Regions from separate parts of the Streptomyces venezuelae genome, predicted to be linked through region 1. Evidence: riboswitches for the same ligand, from Rfam matches in the RefSeq annotation. Region 1 holds a riboswitch; each other region holds the start of a gene.
What was found. Region 1 has a riboswitch for cobalamin ahead of metE (5-methyltetrahydropteroyltriglutamate--homocysteine S-methyltransferase). Riboswitches for the same ligand answer to the same signal wherever they lie in the genome.
Positions count from the first base shown of each region.

Region 1 (5,495 bases):
CGACAACGAGAGGACGAAGTGCTGCAAGGACGCGGGGTTCTCCGTCGACCTGCCGGGCCCCAACGGCTTCGGGGGCCACCGCCCGACGGTGATCGATGTGACGCTCGTGACGAAGAACGGCGTGCGGGTGACACGACGGGCGGCGTTCACGATCACCTGGGCCGAAGCGCCACAGCCTCCGTCGCCTTCCCTCTCGTCCAGGTCCCCGTCCCCATGACCGCCCCCGACCCGACACCCCCGGCCCCACCCCCGACTCCGCCTCCGTCCCCGCCCCCGGCGCCTGGGCCCCCTCCGGCCCCGGCACCCGCGCCCGCGCCCGCCCCGAACCCGGGTCCAGAACCCGCTCCCGACCCCGTGCCCAGCCCCTCCCCGACACCGAACCCCACCACCGCCCCACACTCCGCCCCCTCCGAGCCCCGTATCGGCTGGGTGGAGATCGTCGGTGCCGTCGGGTCCCTCGTCACGTTGCTCACCGCCGTCCTGTTCTACTTCGGCTGGGCGAGCACGGATGCCGAGACCAAGGCGCTCGGACTGCGTGACACCGTCTTCCACCTCTCCACCAGCGACTACCTGTTGCGCAGCGTCAGCGCCCTCTACCTCCCCGCCTGGCTCGCGGCCGGCATCGCGCTCGGCACGCTCGGGCTGCTCCGCTGGACCGCGGGCGAACCTGAACGGCTGGCCCGCGCCACCCGTGTGCTGCGGTACGCCTGGGCCGTCCCGCTCGCCCTCGTACCGCTGTATCCGCTCAGCCCCTGGCTGTTCGACCTGCTCCTGCCGCTCACGGCGATCGGTGGCCTCGCGCTCAACGCGTACGCCCGCACACGCGGACGCCGGGACCTGCGCCTGTGGGGGCTCACCCTCTTCATCTGCGTACTGTCCCTGTTCTGGGCCGTGTCGTCGTACGCGGCGATCGCGGGCCGGGGCCGCGCCGAGCTGACCGAGCGGACGCTCCGCGGCGAGTTCCCCGCGGTCGTCGTCTTCAGCGAGAAGGACCTGATGATCCGGGGCGGCGGCAGCTGTTTCCGGCACGTCACCGAGAAGGGGAGCCAGTACGCGTACGAGTACGGCGGGCTGCGCCTGTTCCACGTCTCCGGAGACCGCGTCTTCCTCGTGCCGCGCGACTGGAGCCCCGAGAACGGCACGCTGTACGTCCTCAAGGAAGGGGACGGCCGGCGCGTCGACCTGGTCAGCGGGGCGGACCGCCGGGCGAGGGAGTGCCTGGACTGAGGGGCCGCGCCGCTGAGGGGCCGGTGTGGCGCCGCGCCGCACGCCGGAGGATGATCGTTTCGTGAGTGGCAGCGACGCGGAGAGCAGGGACGATGCCGTCGGCAGCCCGTGGCGGAAGCGGTGGCGGTCCTCGCTGCGACCCACGGCCTGGGCCGTGCTCGCTCTTTCCACCGTCGTCCTCGTCCTCGCAGGGTGCGCCCGCGCGACGGTCCTGAACCGGGTCTTCTACCAGGCCGTGCTGGACGAACAGGGCGCGTACGAGCGGCTGTACGACGAGGTGCTCGTCGACCCCGCGACAGCACGCGTCACCCGTGACCTGCTCGGCCGGCTGCCCGTGCCCGAGGCGCAGGTGACGGCGAACCTGAAGAACGTGCTGCCGCCCGCCACTCTCCGCACCCTGGTGGACGAGCAGATCGGTCACGCCGTGGCGTACTTGCGCGGGCAGGAGCCGCGCCTGCGCCTCTCCGTGGACCTGCGGCCCGTCCTGACCAACGTCGGCAGCTTCGCGGAGATCTACCTCGGTGACCTGGTCGCCTCAGCCCAGGGGCGCGAGTCCCCCGACTTCGCCGCGTTCACGCGGGAGCTGACGGCCGCTCTGGACGACATCTCCCGCGGCCACCGCCCGGACAACCTGCCCGAGCTGCGTCTCGAACCCGCTGCGGCGCGGCAGGCGGCGCAGTGGCTCATGGGAGCCGTCCCGGAGGACCGACGCGCAGGCCTGCGTCCCCAGGTGGAGGCGTCGCTCGGCTCCGGGGACGTGGCCTCGGCGCTGGCCGCGGTCGGGCCGTACGCGCTCGGCGACCGGGTGCCCGGTTCCGTGTCGGACCTGTCGGCCCTCACGGACGACGGGCGCTGGAACGCCGTACCGGACCTGAAGGCCGCGGGCGTCGACCTGGGCGCGGCCGAGCAGGCCCGGTATTTCACCAGGCTGGCGCTGGGGTGGGTCCAGGGCATCGCCGGCGTGCTCGCCCTCGGCGCGGGCTGCGTACTGGCCTTCACCGGCTCGGCGTCCTGGGCGGTGCGGGTGCGCCGCGTCGGCACGGCACTGGCGGCGTCAGGTGCGCTGTCGGCCGTGGTCCTCGCCGTGGCGCGGTGGCAGATCGGGGACCTGATGATGCGTCCGCCGTCGAGCTGGCCGCCCTCCGTGGGCCGACTCCTGGACGACGTGCAGCACGGTGCCGCCGACGCCCTCCTCTCGGTGGGACTGATCACGTCGGCGCTCCCGTTGGCTGCGGGTCTCGCCCTGGCGGGGGCGCCGTGGGCGTACCAGAAGGTCGTGGCGCGGCGCGGGGCGCGGCTGACCGGGCGGCGGCGGAGCGCGGTTCTGGGCACGGCGGGCGGCGCCCTCGTGGCCGTCGCGATGATCGGCGCGGTGCTGGTCCCGCTCGCGGCGGGCAAGGACGCCCGCGAGCTCTGCCTCGGCTCGGAGTCGCTCTGCGACAGGCGTTACGACCAGGTCGCCTTCCTGGCCACGCACAACGCCATGTCGACGACCGCGGACCGGTTCATCGGCCCGCTCCAGGACCCGGACATCGTCGCCCAGTTGGATGCCGGGGCCCGCGGTCTCCTCATCGACACGCAGACGTGGGAGACCCCCGAGGAGGTGGCCGAACGGTTGCGGGAGGCGGACTTCCCGCCCGACATGAAGGAGCAGATCACCCGCCTGGCCGAGCGCGCCAACCCGCCGCGCCCCGGCATGTGGCTGTGCCACGCGGTGTGCCGGGCCGGGGCGATCCCCCTCGTGGAGACGTTGCGCGAGATCGGCACCTGGCTGGACGAGCACCCCGGTGAACTGGTCACCCTCATCGTCCAGGACGCCATCGACGGCGAACGGACACGGGAGGCGTTCCGCCGGGCGGGCCTCGAGCGGCTGCTGTTCACACCGGACGCCGACCCGAACCACCCGTGGCCCACACTGGGCGAGATGATCGACTCGGGCCGCCGCCTGGTCGTCTTCGCCGAACAGGCCGACGGGCCCGCGCCCTGGTACCGCAACTTCTACCGGTACGGCATGGAGACCCCGTTCTCGTACACCGCACCGGAACAGATGAACTGCGTCCCGCACCGCGGCGGGACCGGCAAGCGGCTGTTCCTGCTGAACCACTTCATCACCGACATGGGCGGCAGCCGTCTCGACGCCGCCGTCGTCAACAAACGCGACTTCATCCTGGACCGGGCCCGCCGCTGCGAGAAGGAACGCGGCCGGCCGGTCAACTTCGTCGCCGTCGACTTCGCGACGATCGGCGACGCGTCGGGCGCGGTCGACCGCCTCAACAGAGAGCGGCTGAACGACAGCGGCTGAACGCGAGAAGGCGCTCGGTCACGGGCGGTGCGGAGTGCGTCGTGGGTGATCGCGCCGCCGTAGCCGCGTGCACGGCGAGAACCGTGACGCAGTCGGTGAGTTGACGGGTGTCGTCTGGTCCGGCCGGTTCCGGAGGTGGAACGTCCCCGGCGTGGTGGCGGTTCATGTCTCGTGGTTCATGTCTCCGTAGCTTGCCTGGCCCCGGGGGCGGGCCGCCGGTCTGTTCGGGCCGTTCGCCACCGGGTACCGCCTTCCCTGCCGGCCCGTGGCCGAAGCGCATCGCGCACGTGTTCCACCTCACCCTCCGAATGCCGGACACGGCCCGGTCCGTCGGCGGAGCGCGCCGTAAGGTGATCGGTGCAGCTGGTTCGCCCCGTCCGCCAGGCGGGAGCGTCGCAAGAGGGAACCCGGTGGGAATCCGGGACTGCCCCGCAGCGGTGAGCGGGAACGACCGCCGTCACATGCACTGGGACCGACGCAAGGTCCTGGGAAGCGACGGCCAGTAGGAGGCCTCCCCGGAGGACGTGCCCGCGAGTCCGAAGACCTGCCCGCTGTCCGTGCCCGAACCGTTTCGTGCGCGGATATCCCGGTGACCTCGAGGGCGGGTCGGCGAACACATCTGACGGACGGCCGCGCCCGGCGCGCGGTCCCGGGCCGTCCGGTGCGTCACCCTTCGCGCTCTCGTCCCGTCCCCGGGATCTCAGGGATTCATCTCGCGAAGGAGATCTCCGTGACCACAAGGACCGCAGCCGCGGCAGCACGGGCCACCGTGTACGGCTACCCCCGCCAGGGCGCCCACCGCGAACTGAAGAAGGCCGTCGAGGGCTACTGGAAGGGCCGCGTCACCGCCGACGCCCTCCGCGCCGCCTCCGCCGACCTCCGTCGCGCCAACTGGCGTGAACTCACCGACGCCGGTATCGGCGAAGTCCCGACCGGCGACTTCTCGTACTACGACCACGTCCTGGACACCACCGTGATGGTGGGCGCGATCCCGGAGCGGCACCGCGCCGCCGTCGACGCGGACGCCCTCGACGGCTACTTCGCGATGGCGCGCGGCACGCAGGACGTGGCACCGCTGGAGATGACGAAGTGGTTCGACACCAACTACCACTACCTCGTTCCCGAGTTGGGGCCTGAAACCGTTTTCTCCGCCAACTCCTCCAAGCAGGTGACCGAGTTCGAGGAGGCCCGTGCGCTCGGGCTGACGGCGCGGCCCGTGCTCGTCGGGCCGGTCACGTACCTCCTGCTGGCCAAGCCCGCGCCCGGCGTCGCCGCCGACTTCGACCCGCTGACGCTGCTCGACCGGCTCCTTCCGGTGTACGCGGAGGTGCTCGCCGACCTGCGCGCGGCGGGCGCCGAATGGGTCCAGCTGGACGAGCCCGCCCTCGTCCAGGACCGCACGCCCGCCGACCTCAACGCGGCCGAGCGCGCCTACCGCGACCTCGGCGCCCTGACCGACCGGCCCAAGCTGCTCGTCGCGTCGTACTTCGACCGGCTCGGCGACGCGCTGCCCGTTCTCGCGAAGGCCCCGGTCGACGGGCTCGCCCTCGACTTCACGGAGGCTGCCGCCGGCAACCTCGAAGCGCTGGCCTCCGTGGGCGGGCTGCCCGGCAAGCGTCTGGTCGCCGGTGTCGTCAACGGCCGCAACATCTGGGTCAACGACCTGGAGAAGTCCCTGTCCACCCTTGGCACCCTGCTCGGTCTCGCCGAACGGGTCGACGTGGCCGCGTCCTGCTCCCTCCTGCACGTCCCCCTCGACACGGGGCTCGAACGGGACATCGAGCCACAGATCCTGCGGTGGCTCGCGTTCGCCCGCCAGAAGACCACCGAGATCGTGACGCTCGCCCGCGGTCTCGCCCGCGGCACCCACACGATCTCCACCCAACTCGCCGCGAACCGCGCCGACCTGGCCTCCCGAGCGGGCTCCCCCATCACGCGTGACCCGGCCGTGCGCGCCCGCACCGGC
Region 1 is NZ_CP029193.1:7,740,377-7,745,871, reverse strand. Features, by position in the region: gene DEJ47_RS34900 (hypothetical protein) at 1-217, shown strand, start outside; gene DEJ47_RS34895 (hypothetical protein) at 355-1,227, shown strand; gene DEJ47_RS34890 (hypothetical protein) at 1,289-3,529, shown strand; cobalamin riboswitch at 3,877-4,096, shown strand; gene metE (5-methyltetrahydropteroyltriglutamate--homocysteine S-methyltransferase) at 4,260-5,495, shown strand, end outside.

Region 2 (5,495 bases), 5.4 Mb from region 1:
TTGTCGCACATGCGGCGGGTGAACGCGCCGTACCTGACGTACAGCGGGCCCTGGCGCCAGCGCAGGTCGGTGAGGATGTACGGGCCCTCGGTGCCCTCCAGGCGGTCGCCGAGGTCGTCGAGGATCTCCCGCAGCTGCGCCTCGTCCGCCGGGTAGACCGTGACGGCCTTGCCGCTGTGGTCGCGGCCCGCGTACTTGCTGTTGCGCAGGTGCAGGAGGTGTTTGCCCGGCACGAACTTGAACGGGATGCGGCGGGGCACGCAGTAGTCCCAGACGATCGAGGCGACGCGGTCCGCGTTCTCCAGGGTCGCGGAGACGTGGATCTTCCAGCCCTGCTGGGGCGAGGGCAGCGCGGCTCCTTCGCCGTCCACGGGGACGAGCGAGAGCCAGTCGCCGACGCGTCCGGAGCGCCATCCCTGGGGGACGGTCCTGCCTGCCACCGGGAACTCGGTGGCGCCCGCGGCGCCCTTGGACGACAGCCGGTCCGGGGTCTCGTAGAAATGCCTGTCGGCCAGACAGTAGACCTCGTACCGCTTGTCCATGGCGTCCCCTCTCCGCTCGGCGTGGCAGAGAGATTTCCAGGGCGCAAAGGGACGGAACAGTCACGACTGTCATCAGATCGCTGTGCGAAACGCATGGGTAAAGTCACGTTCGCTCATGTTCGAGAGCACAGAATATTCGCGGCCCGGACAAATGGCGACACCCGCGCCGACATGGGATGAACGGGGCGCGGGTGTCAACGAGTCGGGAACGTGCCTGGTCACTCCTCCGGCGGGAACACGACCTCCCCGCCGTGGGCCAGCGTGATCGTGATCGCCTCGACCGGGCAGCCCTCCGCCGCTTCGAGGACCTTCTCGTTGGCGTCGGTCTCGGGGGCGGTGGGGTGCGACTGGCGGGCGGTGTCCAGTGCGAAGCCGCCGGGCGCGGTGAGCACGCACATCCCGGAGCCGATGCAGACGGACCGGTCGACCTCGACGTGCCAGCGGTCTCCCATCAGGCACCGCTCCCCTCATAGCCGTTGGGGAGGTGGATCATCTTGTGCTCGAAGTACTCGCCGTATCCCTCGGGCCCGAACTCGCGCCCGAGGCCCGAGTTCTTGAAGCCGCCGAAGGGGCCGAGCATGTCGAGGCTGAAGGTGTTCACGGAGTACGTGCCGGTGCGCACGCGGCGCGCGATGTCGATGCCACGCTCGGTGTCGGCCGTCCAGACGCTGCCGCTGAGTCCGTAGTCGGAGTCGTCGGCGATGCGTACCGCCTCGTCCTCGTCGCCGTAGGGCAGCAGGCAGATGACGGGGCCGAAGATCTCCTCGCGGGCGATGCGCATCGAGTTGTCGACGCCGCCGAAGAGGGTCGGCTCGACGTACCAGCCCCGGTCGAGTCCGGCGGGACGGCCGCCGCCCGCGAGGATCTTGGCGCCTTCCTCCTGGCCGATGCGGATGTAGTCGAGGGAGCGCTGCTGCTGCCGCCGGGCGACGAGCGGGCCGAGTTCGGTGGCGGGGTCGAGGGGGTCGCCGACCTTGAGGGCGCTCGCTGCGGCGGCGAAGGCCTCGGCGAACTCGTCGTAGCGGGTGCGGGGGACGAGGATGCGGGTCTGGGCCACGCAGGCCTGGCCGTTGATCATCCAGGCGAACGGGGTGATGCCCGCGACGGCCGTGGCCGTGTCGGCGTCCGGCAGGATGACGGCGGCGGACTTGCCGCCCAGTTCCAGGGTCACGCGGGTGAGGTTGCGGGCGGCGACCTCCATGACGCGTTTGCCCGCGGCGACGGATCCGGTGAAGGACACCTTGTCGACGTCGGGGTGCCCGACGAGGTACTCGCTGACCTCGCGGTCGGCGCAGACGATGGACAGCACGCCCTCGGGCAGGCCCGCCTCGGCGGCGAGCTCGGCGAGTATGTAGGCGTCCAGGGGCGCCTCCGGGGAGGTCTTGAGGATCACGGGACAGCCGGCGAGGAGGGCGGGGGCCAGTTTGGCGGCGGCGGTGAACTGCGGGACGTTCCACGGCACGACGGCCGCGACGACGCCCACGGGTTCGCGCCGGACGAGCAGCCTGCCGAGGACGCCGTCCCGCTGCTCCTCGTACGGGAAGTCGCGCGCGACGGTGATCGCCGCGTCCCACACCATCATCGCGGCGAGGGCCTGCACCATCACACTGGAGGTGTACGGGGTGCCGTTCTCGGTGCTGATGACGCGGGCGATCTCCTCGTGGCGCACCGCGAAGCCGTCCTTGATCTTCGTGACGACCTCGATGCGCTCGTCCAGGGTCATGCGCGGCCAGGGTCCGTGCTCGAACGCCTTGCGGGCGGCGGCGACGGCGCGGTCGATGTCGGCGGGGGCCGCGTGCGGCACGCGGGCGAAGACCTCTCCGGTGTGCGGGGAGACGATGTCGATGACGTCCTTGCCGAGCGGGTCGACCAACTCCCCGCCGATGAACAGCTGTCCGTGTTCCACGAGCTCGGTCATGGCTGACTGCCTCCTGCGGAGCGTTTCCTGACACGGTTTCAGGACTGAGGAACTGATACCAGTTCTAGTTCGTGGAGTCCACGGACGGAAGGGGCAACGCGCGCTCCAAGCAGTCGACTTGGGCGACCACTGGAACTAGTTCTAGTTATAGTGAGGAGCCCCGGCGAGGGTGAAGGACCCCGGCGAGGGGACCGGCGACGAGAGACGAGGCCCTCATGACCCCGCAGGTGACGGACCCGCCGGTGACCGAGCACGGCGGCGGCGTCTGGAGCATCAAGGTCCCGATCCCCGACAACCCCCTCGGCTTCACCCTCGTCCACCTCCTCGACACCGACGCGGGACCGGTCCTCGTCGACACCGGCTGGGACGACCCGGCGTCCTGGGACACCCTCGTCGCCGGGCTCGCCGCGTGCGGCGTCGCGGTCGCCGACGTGCACGGCGTCGTCATCACCCACCACCACCCCGACCACCACGGCCTCTCCGGCCAGGTCCGCGACGCGTCCGGAGCGTGGATCGCCATGCACGACGCCGACGCGTCCGTGGTCCGCCGCACCCGCTCGAACCCGCCGGACCGCTGGTACGCGTACCTCGTGGACAAGCTCACGGCCGCCGGCGCGCCCGCCGACCACCTCGCCCCGCTGCTCCGCGCCCGCGACGAGGGCCGCCCCCGCAAGCTCCCCGGCCTCGCCCCCGCCCTGCCCGACCGCTCCATCACCCCCGGCGAACTCCTCGCCCTGCCCGGCCGCCGCCTGCGCGCCGTCTGGACCCCCGGCCACACGCCCGGCCACGTCTGCCTCCACCTGGAGGAGGACCACCCCGCGGGCCTGCGCGGCAACGGCCGCCTCTTCTCCGGCGACCATCTGCTGCCCGGCATCAGCCCGCACATCGGCCTGTACGAGGACCCCGATTCGGAGACGGTGACCGACCCCCTCGGCGACTACCTGGACTCCCTGGAGCGCGTCGCCCGCCTCGGCCCCGCGGAGATCCTCCCCGCCCACCAGCGCGCGTTCACCGACGCGCCGGCCCGCGTCCACGAACTCCTGGCCCACCACGAGGAGCGCCTGACCGGGCTGCTCGCCCTGCTCGCCGAGCCCCTCACCCCGTGGCAGATCGCCGCGCGCATGGAGTGGAACCGGCCCTGGGACGAAATCCCCTACGGGTCGAGGACCATCGCCGTGTCGGAGGCCGAGGCGCATGTGCGGCGGCTGGTGAAGCTGGGGCGCGCCGAGGCCGTGCCGGGGAGCGATCCGGTCGCGTTCGTGGCGGTGTGACCCGAGGGGTGCGCGGACCGGCCGGTAGAGTGAGGGCGTCGTCCTCACGTCCGCCAAGGGGGAAGCCGGTGCGAATCCGGCGCTGACCCGCAGCCGTGTGCCACGCAACGTGGTGAGCCGGAATGCCCGGCGCGGAACGTGACCGGCTCGCTTCATCGGGCCCCCGATGAGCGGCACCGTCGAGGTATACGGAGCCGGAGCCGCCCGGTCGCCGTGCTCGCACGGTCCGTGCCGCCCCGCTCCCCGCAGGGAGAGGCAACCCGCCCCATCATGAACGTTCGTCGCAGCGCAGCGGTCCTGGCCGCCGCCGTCGCCGTCTTCGGCTCGGCCGCGGCACCGGCCGCCTTCGCGGACGACGCGAAGCCGTCGCCGTCGGCCGCTCTCCCCTCGGGCCTCTACGGCAAGTCCGACCCGAAGTTCGACGGCGTCTTCCGCCAGTCGTACGCCCTGCTCGCCCAGCACACCGAGGGCGTCGAGCCCGCCGCGAAGGCCGTGGACTGGCTGACCGGCCAGCAGTGTGCGAGCGGCGGCTTCGCGGCGTACCGCGCGGACTCCTCCGAGCCGTGCAACTCCAAGACGGCGGTCGACAGCAACTCCACCGCGGCGGCCGTGCAGGCCCTCGCCGCGCTCGGCGGCCAGGACAAGACGGTCAAGAAGAGCGTCGACTGGCTGAAGTCCGTGCAGAACAAGGACGGCGGCTGGGGCAACACCCCGGGACTGCCCTCCGACGCGAACTCCACCGGCATCGTCGTCGGCGCGCTCGTCGCCGCGGGCCGCAACCCCGCCGACGTGAAGTCCCAGGACGGCAAGTCCGCCTACGACGCGCTGCCGAAGCTCGCCATGGACTGCGGCAAGGACGGCGGCGCCTTCGGCCTCGCCGACATGAAGTCCGGCAAGCTCGCGCCGAACGCCTACGCCACCGCCGCCGGTGTGCTCGGCAGCCTCGGCAAGGGCCTCGTCGTTTCCGCCCCCAAGAAGTCCGAGGACGCCGCGCCCAAGTGCGCGAAGCCGGACACGGCCACGCAGGCCGCGAGCAACGGCGTCGGCTATCTGCTCGACACCCTCGGCAAGACCGACGACCACCTGATGTCGTCGATGCCGGGCTCCACGGACCAGCCGGACTTCGGCACCACCGCCGACTCCGTGCTCGCCCTCGCCGCCGCCGGACAGGGCGAGCGGGCGAAGAAGTCCGCCGAGTGGCTCGCCGGTAACTCTGCGGACTGGGCCAAGCAGTCGGGCCCGGCCGCCTACTCCAAGTTGATCTTCGCCGCGCACGCGGCCGGTCTGGACGCGCGCGACTTCGGCGGCGCCGACCTTGTCAAGCAGCTGAACGCCACGGGTCCGGCCCCCGAGACCTCCTCGAAGTCCCCGTCCGACGCGGACTCGGACGAGAAGAAGGACGACGACGGCGGCGTCAGCGTCTGGTGGATCATCGGCGTCGGCATGGTCGCGGGCATCGGCATCGGCTTCCTGTACAGCGGCAACCGCAAGAAGCAGCAGCCGTGACGCGGGACCGTGAGCGGCGCGGACGGGGGCGCGGGCGGCTGACTGTCGGCGTGTTCCTCGCCGCGCTCCTGGGCGTTCTCGCCGCCGTGCCCGCCCAGGCCGCCGGTTACCGCTACTGGTCGTTCTGGGAGCGGGACGGCGCGCAGTGGACGTACGCCAGCCAGGGCCCCGGCACCGCGCGTCCCGAGGACGGCGACGTCCAGGGGTTCCGCTTCTCGGTCTCCGACGACTCGAAGGACTCGGCGAAGCCGCGCGGTC
Region 2 is NZ_CP029193.1:2,343,934-2,349,428, forward strand. Features, by position in the region: gene lanKC (class III lanthionine synthetase LanKC) at 1-542, opposite strand, end outside; gene DEJ47_RS10825 (ferredoxin) at 761-994, opposite strand; gene DEJ47_RS10830 (aldehyde dehydrogenase) at 994-2,460, opposite strand; gene DEJ47_RS10835 (MBL fold metallo-hydrolase) at 2,676-3,731, shown strand; cobalamin riboswitch at 3,756-3,880, shown strand; gene DEJ47_RS10840 (prenyltransferase/squalene oxidase repeat-containing protein) at 4,002-5,237, shown strand; gene DEJ47_RS10845 (SCO2322 family protein) at 5,234-5,495, shown strand, end outside.
Region 2: another riboswitch for cobalamin. It lies ahead of DEJ47_RS10840 (prenyltransferase/squalene oxidase repeat-containing protein); the one in region 1 lies ahead of metE (5-methyltetrahydropteroyltriglutamate--homocysteine S-methyltransferase).

Region 3 (5,495 bases), 7.5 Mb from region 1:
AGCACGGCGAGTGCGGCCACGATGAGGAGCAGCAGGGTGTTGATCTTCGCGTTACGGCTCATCAGGCACTGGCCCCCGTCTGCGTCCCGGTGGACTTGGTCGGCTCGGTCGTCGCGGTCGGCCGCTTGCGCTGCAACAGCACGCCGAGCCGCGTCAGTTCGCCCTTGCTCGACTGCACGAGCAGCCGCATCACCAGGACGGTGAGCAGTCCCTCGCTGACCGCGAGCGGGATCTGCGTGACGGCGAAGATGCCGCCGAACTTGCCCAGGGCGCCCAGGAACCCGCTGCTCGGGTCGGGGAACGCGAGGGCCAGCTGGACGCTGGTGACGCAGTACGTGGACAGGTCGGCGACGAACGCGCCGAAGAACACGGCGACCATGAGCGGCACGTCGTACCGCTTGAGGAGCCGGTAGACCGCGTATCCCGCCCAGGGCCCGACGATCGCCATGGAGAATACGTTGGCGCCCAGGGTGGTGAGCCCGCCGTGGGCGAGGAGCAGGGCCTGGAAGAGCAGGGTGATGGTCCCGAGCACCGTCATGATCGGCGGTCGGAACAGGATCGCCCCGAGCCCGGTCCCCGTCGGGTGCGAGCAACTGCCCGTCACGGAGGGGATCTTCAGGGCGGAAAGGACGAAGGTGAAGGCCCCGGAGGCGCCGAGGAGCAGCGTGCTCTCCGGGTGTTCCTTGACTTCACGGGTCAGGGAGCGGACTCCGTGGACGACGAACGGCGCGGACGCTACGCCCCAGGCGATCGCGTGCGCCGGTGGGAGGAAACCCTCGGCAATGTGCATGGCTCGGCAGACCCTCTCCAGCACCTCGTGGATGGACAACGCGCCTTGGCCGGTCTCCTGGCTGACGGGTCGTACCGACCGGACTCCGCCTTCCCGGGTACGTGCGTACCCAGTGGCTGCCGCGAGGGCTGGAGCCGGACTTCCCGATCACAGTGGCGAGGGCCGCACCGGCATCACACCGGATTTCCCGTTCACCAAGGCGTGGTGACATTAGTGCGCATCAGACGTGCTGACAACTTGCGCCCTGTTCAAGGCGGTGCCACGCGGGCCGTGCCCCGGAAAGAGTGACGGGGCGCCGGTGGATGGCCCAGGCGTGATTGGCCGTACCGGCGCGGGAGGTACATCTGCGGCTGCCGCCCCGCCACGAATGGAGACGCCTTGAAGGCAGCATCGAGAGTCCGGGCCACCCGTCGCACTCGCATCGGCGCGAAAGTGCTCGCCCTGGTCGCCACGGCCTCGCTCACCGTGGGAGCCCCCTCGTACGCGAGCGCCCCCTCCCCCGAGGACGCCCCGGCCCCGCGGATCACCTCACCCTTCACGGGGCAGTCGGCACAACAGAATCCCGTGCTCGCCGTGAAGTTCGACAACGCGCGCCACGCACGGCCGCACACCGGTCTCGACCGGGCCGACATCGTCTACGTGGAAAAGGTCGAGGGCGGCATGAGCCGCCTGATGGGCGTGTACTCCAGCAAACTCCCGAAGGCCGTCGGGCCGGTGCGCAGTGCGCGCGAGTCGGACATCGAGCTCCTGCGCCAGTTCGGGCGGCCCGCCCTCGCGTACTCCGGGGCGCGCAGCGCCCTGCAGAAGGTGCTGCGGAACTCGCCGCTGTACGCCCGTTCGCACGACCGTGCGCCCGGCGCGTACTTCCGCCACAGCGGACGCCCCGCCCCGCACAACCTCTTCGTCCGCCCGAAGGCACTGCTGCGTACGGCGCCGCGGGCCGAACGTCCGGCCGACATCGGCTTCCGTTTCGGCCCGGCCCCGGCGGGCGGTGCCCGCACCGCCGCGCGGACCGTCCAGTACGCCTCCGCGAGCCACACCTTCCGCTGGTCGCCGCGGCAGGGCCGCTGGCTCGCGTCCTTCGACGGCGCACCGGCCCGCAGCACCTCGGGGAAGCGACTCGGCGCCCGCACCGTCGTGATCCAGCACGTGAACATGCGTCCGTCACGCTTCAAGGACGTCAACGGCGCGGTGACGCCGTACATCGAGACGGTGGGCCGCGGCAAGGCGACGGTGCTGCGCGACGGGAAGCGGTACGCGACGCGCTGGGAGCGTCCCTCGGCCGAGGGCGGCACCACGTTCACCCGGCCGAACGGCGAGCCGATGACCTTCGCCCCCGGGCAGGTCTGGATGGTCTACGCGGACCGCCGCTGAGGCGTCCGGACCCCGGGGAACGACCGAGCGGGCCGGTCGGGGCACTCCCCCCACGCGTGGGGTGTCCCGACCGGCCCGCTCAGCGAGGACCGCGGTGTGTCAGCGGCCGGCGGGGGCCAGTTCCCGGTCCGTCTCGGCGTCGGGCGTCCCGGTGTCGCCGAGGTTCTTGTGGAGCTTCTCGCCCTCCACGTCGACGTTCGGAAGGACCTTGTCCAGCCAGCGCGGCAGCCACCAGGCGGACTTGCCGAGCAGGGCGAGGACGGCGGGCACGATCGCCATGCGGACGACGAAGGCGTCGAAGAGGACGGCGATGGCCAGACCGAAGCCCATCATCTTGATCATGTCGTCGTTCTCCATGATGAAGCCGGAGAAGACGCTGATCATGATGATCGCGGCCGCGGCCACGACCCGTCCGCCGTGGGTGAAGCCGGTCACGACCGACTCTCCGGGGCGCGCCCCGTGGACGTACGCCTCGCGCATCCGGGTCACGAGGAAGACCTCGTAGTCCATCGCCAGGCCGAAGACCACGCCGATCATGAAGATCGGCATCATGCTCATGATCGGGCCCGGCTGGTCGACGCCCACGAGGTCGGCGAGCCAGCCCCACTGGAAGACCGCGACCACGGCGCCGAGCGCGGCGGCCACCGAGAGCAGGAAGCCGAGCGCCGCCTTGAGCGGGACCAGGATGGAGCGGAAGACCAGCATCAGGAGCAGGAAGGCGAGTCCGACGACCAGGCCGAGGTAGGGCAGGAGCGCGTCGTCGAGGGTCTGCGAGAAGTCGATGGTCATCGCGGTCTGGCCGGTGACCAGGATCTCGGAGCCGGTGTCGGCGCCGATGCCGTCGGCGGTCGAGCGGATCGACTTGACCAGTTCCTCGGTCTTGTGGTCGCTCGGTCCGGTCTCGGGGATGACGTTCAGGATCGCGGTGTCGCCGGGCTTGTTGGCCTGAGCGGGCGTCACGGCGGCGACGCCGTCGATCTTGGCGATCGAGTCGCCGACGGTCTTGGCGGCCCCCGCGACGTCGGCGTCCTTGCTGACCGTGATCATCAGCGGGCCGTTGAAGCCCGCGCCGAACGACTGGGACAGCATGTCGTACGCCTTGCGCTGCGTGGAGTCCGGCGCGGACGAGCCCTCGTCCGGCAGACCGAGTTCCAGGCTCGCGGCGGGTACGGCCACGGCGCCGAGGCCGAGGACGGCGACCAGGAGCACGGACAGCGGGTGGCGCAGGACGAAGCGCGCCCAGCGGGTGCCGAGCTTCGGCTTGGCGTTCGGGTCGGACAGCTCGCTCGCGGACTTCTTGCGGTCCTTGCGGCGCAGCACCTTGCGGCCGGCGAAGCCGAGCAGCGCGGGGATCATGGTGAGCGCGATGAGGACGGCGATGACGACGGTGGCCGCGGCGGCCAGACCCATCTTGGTGAGGATCGGGATGTTGACGATCGCGAGGCCCGAGAGGGCGACGACCACGGTGAGGCCGGCGAACACGACGGCGGATCCGGCGGTTCCGGTGGCCCGGCCCGCGGCTTCCTCCGGTTCGCGGCCCTCGGCTATCTCCGCTCGGTAGCGGGAGACGATGAAGAGGGCGTAGTCGATGCCGACGGCGAGGCCGATCATCATCGCGAGCGTGGAGGTCGTGGCGGAGAGGTCGAGGGTGCTGCCGAGCGCCGCGATGCCGGAGATGCCGATGCCGACGCCGATGATCGCGGTCAGGAGCGGCATGCCCGCTGCGACCAGCGAACCGAAGGTGAGGATCAGGACGACCGCGGAGATGGCGATGCCGATGAGTTCGGCGCTGCCGCCCATCTCCTGCTCGGCCATGACGGCGTCACCGCCGGTCTCGACCGTGAAGCCCGCGTCGCGGGTCTTGTCGGTCGCCTCGGTCAGCGCGTCCCGTGCCTCGTCGGTGAGCTCGGTGGCGGCGACCTTGTAGGTGACCGACGCGTAGGCGGTGGTGCCGTCCTTGCTGACGGCGTTGGCCTTGTAGGGGTCGTCGACGCTCGACACCTGCGGGCCCTTGCCTATGGTGTCGACCAGCCGGTCGACCTCGCTCTTCTGCTGCCCCTCGGTGAGCTTCTCGCCCTTGGGGGCGCGGATCACGACGCGGGCGCTGGCTCCGTCGGCGCTGGCGTCGGGGAAGCGCTCCTCGAGACGGTCGAAAGCTTTCTGCGACTCCGTTCCCGGCATGGAGAAGGAGTCCTCGGGCGGGGCGGGCGCCGCCGAGGAGGCGAAGATGGCCCCCGCCAGCGCCACGACCCAGAGCAGCGCCACGTAGCGGCGCCGCCGGAAGGCGAGGCGACCTAGTTTGTACAGGAACGTAGCCACGGCGAAGGGGACTCCCGTCGGGTTCGGCAGGCACGGACGACCCTCTGCCGGTGCGATCGCCGCACGTCAGGGGGTCCAGCAGGATTTCCCCTCAATCTTCACCGCGCTTTGACGTGAGCAAGTCCGCCTGCAAGCCGGACTCTCGACCCACGGTCGCTGTACTGCGTCGGGCGGAGTGTCATCCCCTGGGAGGAGAGCGGATCTCCCTTTCTAGGCCACAGGGTGCAGTCACGTGTCAACGGTTTCTTCATCATTGGCGCGGAACCGTCGACTCCCCTTATGCCGCACCGCAGCTCGGCCCGCATACCTGCACCCCACACGCATCCACATCCGGAAGCGACGGATACAGCCGCTGGCCGGATCACGCCGTTCCCGCCGCCCCGGGTCGTCCGCGCCGGCCCGCGCGTCAGCGCTTGAGCGCCGCCGCGCCGTCGGCCGCCTGCTCGTCCGCCCTGGCGCGGGCCACAGCGGCTCGCGCGTCCTCCCCCAGAGCGTCGGCCAGGCGGGCCTGGGCCAGCCAGTTGTACGGGCAGACCGGGCGCAGGTTGACGCGCTCGCTCAGCAGGGTGCGGGACAGGTCGTGGCGGCCGGCGCGCAGAGCGGCCTCCAGGAGCGTCTTGTGCACGGCGTCGCGCTGGGCATGGCTCCCCCCGTACTCCGCCAGGCGGTGCCGTACGGGGAGCAGAAGGTCCACGGCCCGGTCGTAGTGGTGCTCCCCGTACGCGATCAGCGCCCGGCAGACGGGCAGCCCGACGTCCGCGGTCATGGCGTGGTTGGACACGCCGGGGCCACCGCACGCGACGTAGTGCTCACGCGCGCGCACGAGGCGTTCGGCGTCGGCGGTGCGGCCCGCGCCGACGTAGGCCATCACGGCGTGCACGTCGTTGAAGGCGTAGTACGGGCCGTCGTGGCGGGCGGCCCAGGCGTCGGCGAGCGGCCCCCACCGGTCGCCCGTGTCCTGCCCGGCCAGCCGCAGCCGCCACAGCAGAGCGGCGGCGTCCAGGAGTTCCAT
Region 3 is NZ_CP029193.1:272,323-277,817, forward strand. Features, by position in the region: gene DEJ47_RS01195 (energy-coupling factor ABC transporter substrate-binding protein) at 1-62, opposite strand, end outside; gene DEJ47_RS01200 (energy-coupling factor ABC transporter permease) at 62-790, opposite strand; cobalamin riboswitch at 820-1,004, opposite strand; gene DEJ47_RS01205 (DUF3048 domain-containing protein) at 1,169-2,164, shown strand; gene DEJ47_RS01210 (MMPL family transporter) at 2,264-4,483, opposite strand; gene DEJ47_RS01215 (tetratricopeptide repeat protein) at 4,890-5,495, opposite strand, start outside.
Region 3: another riboswitch for cobalamin. It lies ahead of DEJ47_RS01200 (energy-coupling factor ABC transporter permease); the one in region 1 lies ahead of metE (5-methyltetrahydropteroyltriglutamate--homocysteine S-methyltransferase).

Region 4 (5,495 bases), 5.6 Mb from region 1:
AGTCGAAGGTTTCGTCCTCCGGCAGGCCGTGGTCCTCGCCGGGCACCGACGTGTCGCACAGGGCCGGCGTGAAGGTGTCCGTGGCGTGGGCCGTGTTGATCGGGGTCTTGCTCGGCGGCTCGCCCAGGAAGTGTTCTCGGTACGCGGGGCGCGCGTCGTGGTTGCCGGGGCAGGTCAGCAGCGGGTGCCGGGCGGTGAGGAGTTCGCGGGCCGCCGCTCCGGTGTCTGTGTGGGTGTCGCTCAGGTGCGCGATCACGATCATCGAACGGGTCCTCTTCCGTCGGTGCCTCGTACGCCGTCAGTCTCCGTCGTCGGGCCGGCGTGGTGGAAGCCCTTACGGGCGTACGAACCGCACCGACGGGCGCCCGGCCTCCGGCGTCACCACCGCCCGCACCCCGTACACCTCCGCGATCAGCTTCTCCGTGATGACCTCCGCCGGTGTGCCCGACGCGTACGCCGTGCCCTCCTTGAGGATCAGCAGGTGGTCGCAGAACATCGACGCCAGGTTCAGGTCGTGCAGGGCGATCACGCTGGTGACGGGGAGTTCGGCGACGAGGGACAGCAGGTCCAGCTGGTGCTGGATGTCCAGGTGGTTGGTGGGCTCGTCGAGGAGGAGTTCGCGGGGCTCCTGGGCCAGGGCGCGGGCTATCTGGACGCGCTGGCGTTCGCCGCCGGACAGCGTGTGCCAGGCCTGGGCGGCGCGATCGGTGAGCCCGGTGCGTGCGAGGGCCTCGCGTACGGCCCGTTCGTCGTGGGGCGTGGGGGTCGACCAGGCGCGGCGGTGCGGGATGCGGCCGAGGCGTACGACGTCCCGTACGGTCAGTTCGACCTGCGTCGCCGCGTGCTGTTCGACCACGGCGATCCGGCGGGCCACCGCGCGGCGGCCCGTGTCCGGCAGGGTGCGGCCGTCCAGGGTGACCACGCCGGACGCCGGGGCCAGGACGCCCGCGAGCAGGCGCAGGAGCGTGGACTTGCCGGAGCCGTTGGGGCCGAGGAGTCCGACTGTGGCGCCAGTGGGCGGGGCCAGGCTCACGCCGTCGACGATCAGTCTGCCGCCCGCCTCCCGGCTGACGCGGTCCGCCCGCAGGCCCTCGGCGATGCTCGGAGACGTCATGTCGTCCTCCGTGTCCTGTACAGCACCGCCACGAACGCCGGTACGCCGATGAGTGACGTCACCACGCCGACCGGGACCTCCTGCGGGTCCAGGGCCGTGCGGGCCAGCGTGTCCACCCAGACCAGGAAGACCGCACCGGCGAGCGCCGTGACCGGGAGGAGCCTGGCGTGGCCGGAGCCGACGACCGCGCGGGCCGCGTGCGGCAGGACGAGGCCGACGAAGCCGATCGCGCCCGCCGAGCTGACCAGCGCCGCCGTGAGCAGCGCCGTCGTGCAGAGCAGGACGAGCCGGGTGCGGGCCACCCGGACGCCCAGCGCCGCCGCGGCCTCCGGGCCGAACGCGAAGGCGTCGAGCGTACGGGCGTGGCCGAGGCAGATGACCAGCGCGGCCACGAGCACCGCCCCGCACAGCCACACGTCCGTCCAGCCGACCCCGCTGAGCGAGCCGAGGAGCCAGAACAGCACGCCGCGCGTCGTCTCGGCGTCACCCGCCGTGAGGACGACGAACGACGTGAGCGCGGAGAACAGCTGCATGGCCGCGACGCCCGACAGCACGACCCGGTCCGTGGTGTCGCCGAGGGTGTGACTCAGGAGCAGGACGAGGGCGAAGGAGCAGAGCGCGCCCGCGAAGGCGCCCGCGGAGACGGACACCACTCCCCCGCCGACCCCCAGGACGACGACCGCGACCGCTCCCGTGGACGCCCCGGACGACACTCCGAGCACGAAGGGGTCGGCGAGCGGGTTGCGGAGCAGGGACTGCATGACCGCCCCGCAGACCGCGAGGCCCGCGCCGCAGACGGCGGCGAGCACGGTGCGCGGCATCCGCAGGTTCCAGACGATGCCGTCCCTGATGGGGGTGAGCGGGCTCTCGCCCCAGCCGAGGTGGGCGGCGACGGTCGACCACACGTCGGGCACGGAGATGTCCGCGGGGCCGATGGTGACGGCCGCGGAGACGGAGAGGACGAGTGCGGCGACTCCGGCGATCCACAGCAGCGCCTGCCGGGCTCGGGCGGAGGCGGTGCCGACCGCACCGCCTCCCGCGCCGGCGTCCGGCGCGATCTCCGTCACTTGACCAGTCCGAACTTCCGCAGTCCCGCCGCCACTTGCTCGATGCCGTCGACCGTACGGATCGTGGGGTTCATGGCCTGGCCGCTGAGCAGGACGTACCGCTTCTTCTTCACCGCGCTCAGGTTCTTGGTCGCCGGGTTGGTCTCCAGGAACTTGATCTTCGCGGCGGCGCTCTCCGCGGACTGCGACTTGCGGGTGAGGTCGCCGATGACGAGGATGTCGGGGTCGCGGTCGGCGACGGTCTCCCAGTTGATCTGGGGCCATTCCTCGCGGGTGTCGTCGAAGACGTTCTTCGCGCCGAGTTCGCGGGTGATGATGCCGGGGGCGCCGCAGCAGCCCGCCATGTACGGGGCGTCGGAGTTGGCGAACCAGTACAGGAGTGTGGCGTCGGAGGCGTCGATGCCCTTCGTGGCCTTCGTGACCCGCGCCTTGAGGTCGGCGACCAGCTTCTCGCCGCGCTTCTCGACGTGGAAGACCTTCGCCAGGTCGCGCACCTCGCCGTAGACGGTGTCCATGGTGAGGGTCTTGACGCGCTTGCCGTCACCGCCGCCGTCGTTGTCCTTGCCCGCGCAGTCGCTGGGCGAGACGTAGACGGGGACGTCGAGCTCGTCGAACTTCGCGCGGTCGGCGACGCCGCCCTTGCCGACCGTGAAGAGGAAGGACGCGCTGACGAAGTCCGGCTCCTTGGCGAGGACCCTCTCCAGGGACGGGTAGCGGTCGGCGAGCCGCTCGACCTTCGCGTTGTCCTTCTCCAGGTTCTTCAGGACCGGGTCGGTCCAGGTGCCGGTGCCCACCATGCGGTCGGCGAGGCCGAGGGAGAGGAGGATCTCCGTGGAGCCCTGGTCGAGGGAGACGGCCCGCTTCGGCGGCGCCAGGACTTTCGCCTCCTTGCCGCAGGAGGTGACCGTGACCGGGTAGCCGGCGGCCTTCTTGTCCGCCTTGTCCGACGTGCCGCCTCCGCCGCACGCGGTGAGCGTGAACAGGCAGGCACAGAGAAGGGCGGATATACGGGCTGTCGAGGACACGTGATCCCTTGGTGTCGCGGCTCATACGCGGAGCCTGGCCTGCGTCGGACCCCCGCCGCCGGGTGAGCGGCCGGAGGGCGCCAGCAGGTCTTCGGACTCGGGATCGGCCGGGCGGGACGCCTTCCCGGGCGCCGTGAGACGCCCAGTGGCCGTGGTCCCGCCCGTCCCCCTCACCGCTGCGCGTCAGTTCCGGATTCGCACCGGATTCCCTGGCCCAGGTGTGGGTTTGACTGGCTTGCGCAAGTTATCACGGCTGCTCGATGGTCGGTCCGGGCCTCGGCTCGCCCCGGTACGTGCCGAAGGACCAGCGGTTGCCCTCCGGGTCCTCGATGCCGAACTCACGGCTTCCGTAGGGTTTGTCCTCGATCTCGCCGGTGACCTTCACCCCGGCCTCGACGAGCCGCCGGTACAGGTCGTCGACGTGGTCCGTGACGACGTAGGCGCCCGCCGTGCCGGGCTTGCCGCAGGTCGCCGCGTTGGCCGGGTCGTACGAGCCGAGCATGACGCCGCCGCCCTCGGGCCAGTCGAGCTGGGCGTGGGCGACGCGGCCCTCGTCCTCGTAGACGGCGGTCCGCAGGAAGCCGACGGTGCCGACGAGGAAGTCGATCAGGGCGGGGGCGTCCTGCGCCTGGAGGGCCGGCCAGATGGCCGGGGCGGGCGTGCTGAGCTGCTGTTCCATCGAAGTGTTCCGGTTGGTGTCCATGCCTCTACTCTTCGCCCCGGCCGTGCGCCCCGGCTTGGATATTCCGGCACTCCTCGGCCAGCCAGCCGGTCGGCGCCATCCCTGTGTACTGCTGGAAGTCGCGTACGAGGTGGGAGTGGTCGTAGTACCCGGTGTCGGCCGCGACGCGGGCGAGGTCGGGCGGCGCGCCCGCGGCGACCGCGCGGGCCACGGCGGTCTTGGCGTGCTGGAAGCGCATGAGGCGGGCCGCCTGTTTGGGGGTCAGGCCCGTCTCGGCGCGGAACAGCGCGGTCAGCCTGCGCTCACTGAGCGCGACGTGCCGGGAGAGGCCGCCGAGCGTGCCCGCGCCCCGGTGCCTGGCCAGCCACGCCCAGGCCTCGGCGACCTCGGGACGGACGGTTCCCGCGGTGTCCTCCGCCCCGGCCGCGCGGCGGCGCAGGTACGCCGAGAGGAGCGCGAAGCGGTCCTCCCAGCGGTCGAGGTCGCACAGCCGCTCGCGGACCTCGGCGGCCGTGGCGCCGAGGACGTCCGTGCCGCCGACGACGAGCTGCCCGGCGAGTCCGGCGGCGGGCAGGCCGAGGAGCGCGCGGGACGCGAGGGGGTGCACGGCGAGCTGGATGCCGGCCTCGTGCTCGGGCTGTACGACGTACGCGGGGCTCTGGTGCAGGCCGCCCACGACGATGTCGGTGCGGGTCGCGTCCGCGCCGGTCGCCTGGTCCGGGGTGCTGCCGGTGGCGATGGTGCCGTCCAGGGAGAAGATCAGCGTCAGGTACGGGGAGGGGAGGCCCCGGTGCAGGCCTGGGCGCTGCCCCTCGGTGCGGTAGCCGACCGCGGAGACCACCATGCCGTCGAGTCCGGGTGCGGTCCGGACGAACTCGCGGGAGTCCATGCACTCAGTATCGGCCGAGTGAATCCCCCGGGCCTCTGAACAGAACCGCGCGGACGCCTCGGCTACCCGTGTTCACCCGCCCCATGCCCCCGCGCGACGGTGACTTCGATCATGGGAAATGCGGGTGCCGCCCCATAACATGGCGCGCCGCTCCGGTCGGGGCGCACATCGCTCGCAGGGAACGGCAGGGACGTAGAGACATGGCAGTACGGGCAGTACGGGCAAAGAGCGCACGGGCGAAGAGCAGGCTCGCCGTCATCGGCACCACCGGCGCGCTGGCCGCCGCCGTGCTCGCGGGCGGCGCGCTGTGGCCGACGGGCGAGGCGAGCGCCGCCGACACCTCGGCGGCCACCGCCCGCGAGCTGTCGCACTGGCCGGAGCCCGTCGCCGAGCAGCTCGGCGAGGTCATCGCGGAGAACGAACACAAGGGCGCGTACGCCGTCTTCGACGCGGACAACACGACGTACCGCAACGACCTGGAGGAGTCGCTGCTGCCCTTCCTGGAGATGAAGGGCGTCCTCACCCGCAAGACCATGGACCCGTCCCTGAAGGTCATCCCCTTCAAGGACAAGGCCGGGCACAAGGAGAGCCTGTACAGCTACTACAACCGGCTGTGCGAGGTGGACGACCAGGTCTGCTACCCGTGGGCCGCGCAGATCTTCTCCGGCTTCACGCTGAAGGAGCTCAAGGGGTACGTCGACGAGCTCCTGGCGTACGA
Region 4 is NZ_CP029193.1:2,174,861-2,180,355, forward strand. Features, by position in the region: gene DEJ47_RS36380 (hypothetical protein) at 1-262, opposite strand, end outside; gene DEJ47_RS10110 (ABC transporter ATP-binding protein) at 335-1,114, opposite strand; gene DEJ47_RS10115 (FecCD family ABC transporter permease) at 1,111-2,172, opposite strand; gene DEJ47_RS10120 (ABC transporter substrate-binding protein) at 2,178-3,206, opposite strand; cobalamin riboswitch at 3,271-3,456, opposite strand; gene DEJ47_RS10125 (VOC family protein) at 3,454-3,909, opposite strand; gene DEJ47_RS10130 (helix-turn-helix domain-containing protein) at 3,914-4,777, opposite strand; gene DEJ47_RS10135 (HAD family hydrolase) at 4,978-5,495, shown strand, end outside.
Region 4: another riboswitch for cobalamin. It lies ahead of DEJ47_RS10120 (ABC transporter substrate-binding protein); the one in region 1 lies ahead of metE (5-methyltetrahydropteroyltriglutamate--homocysteine S-methyltransferase).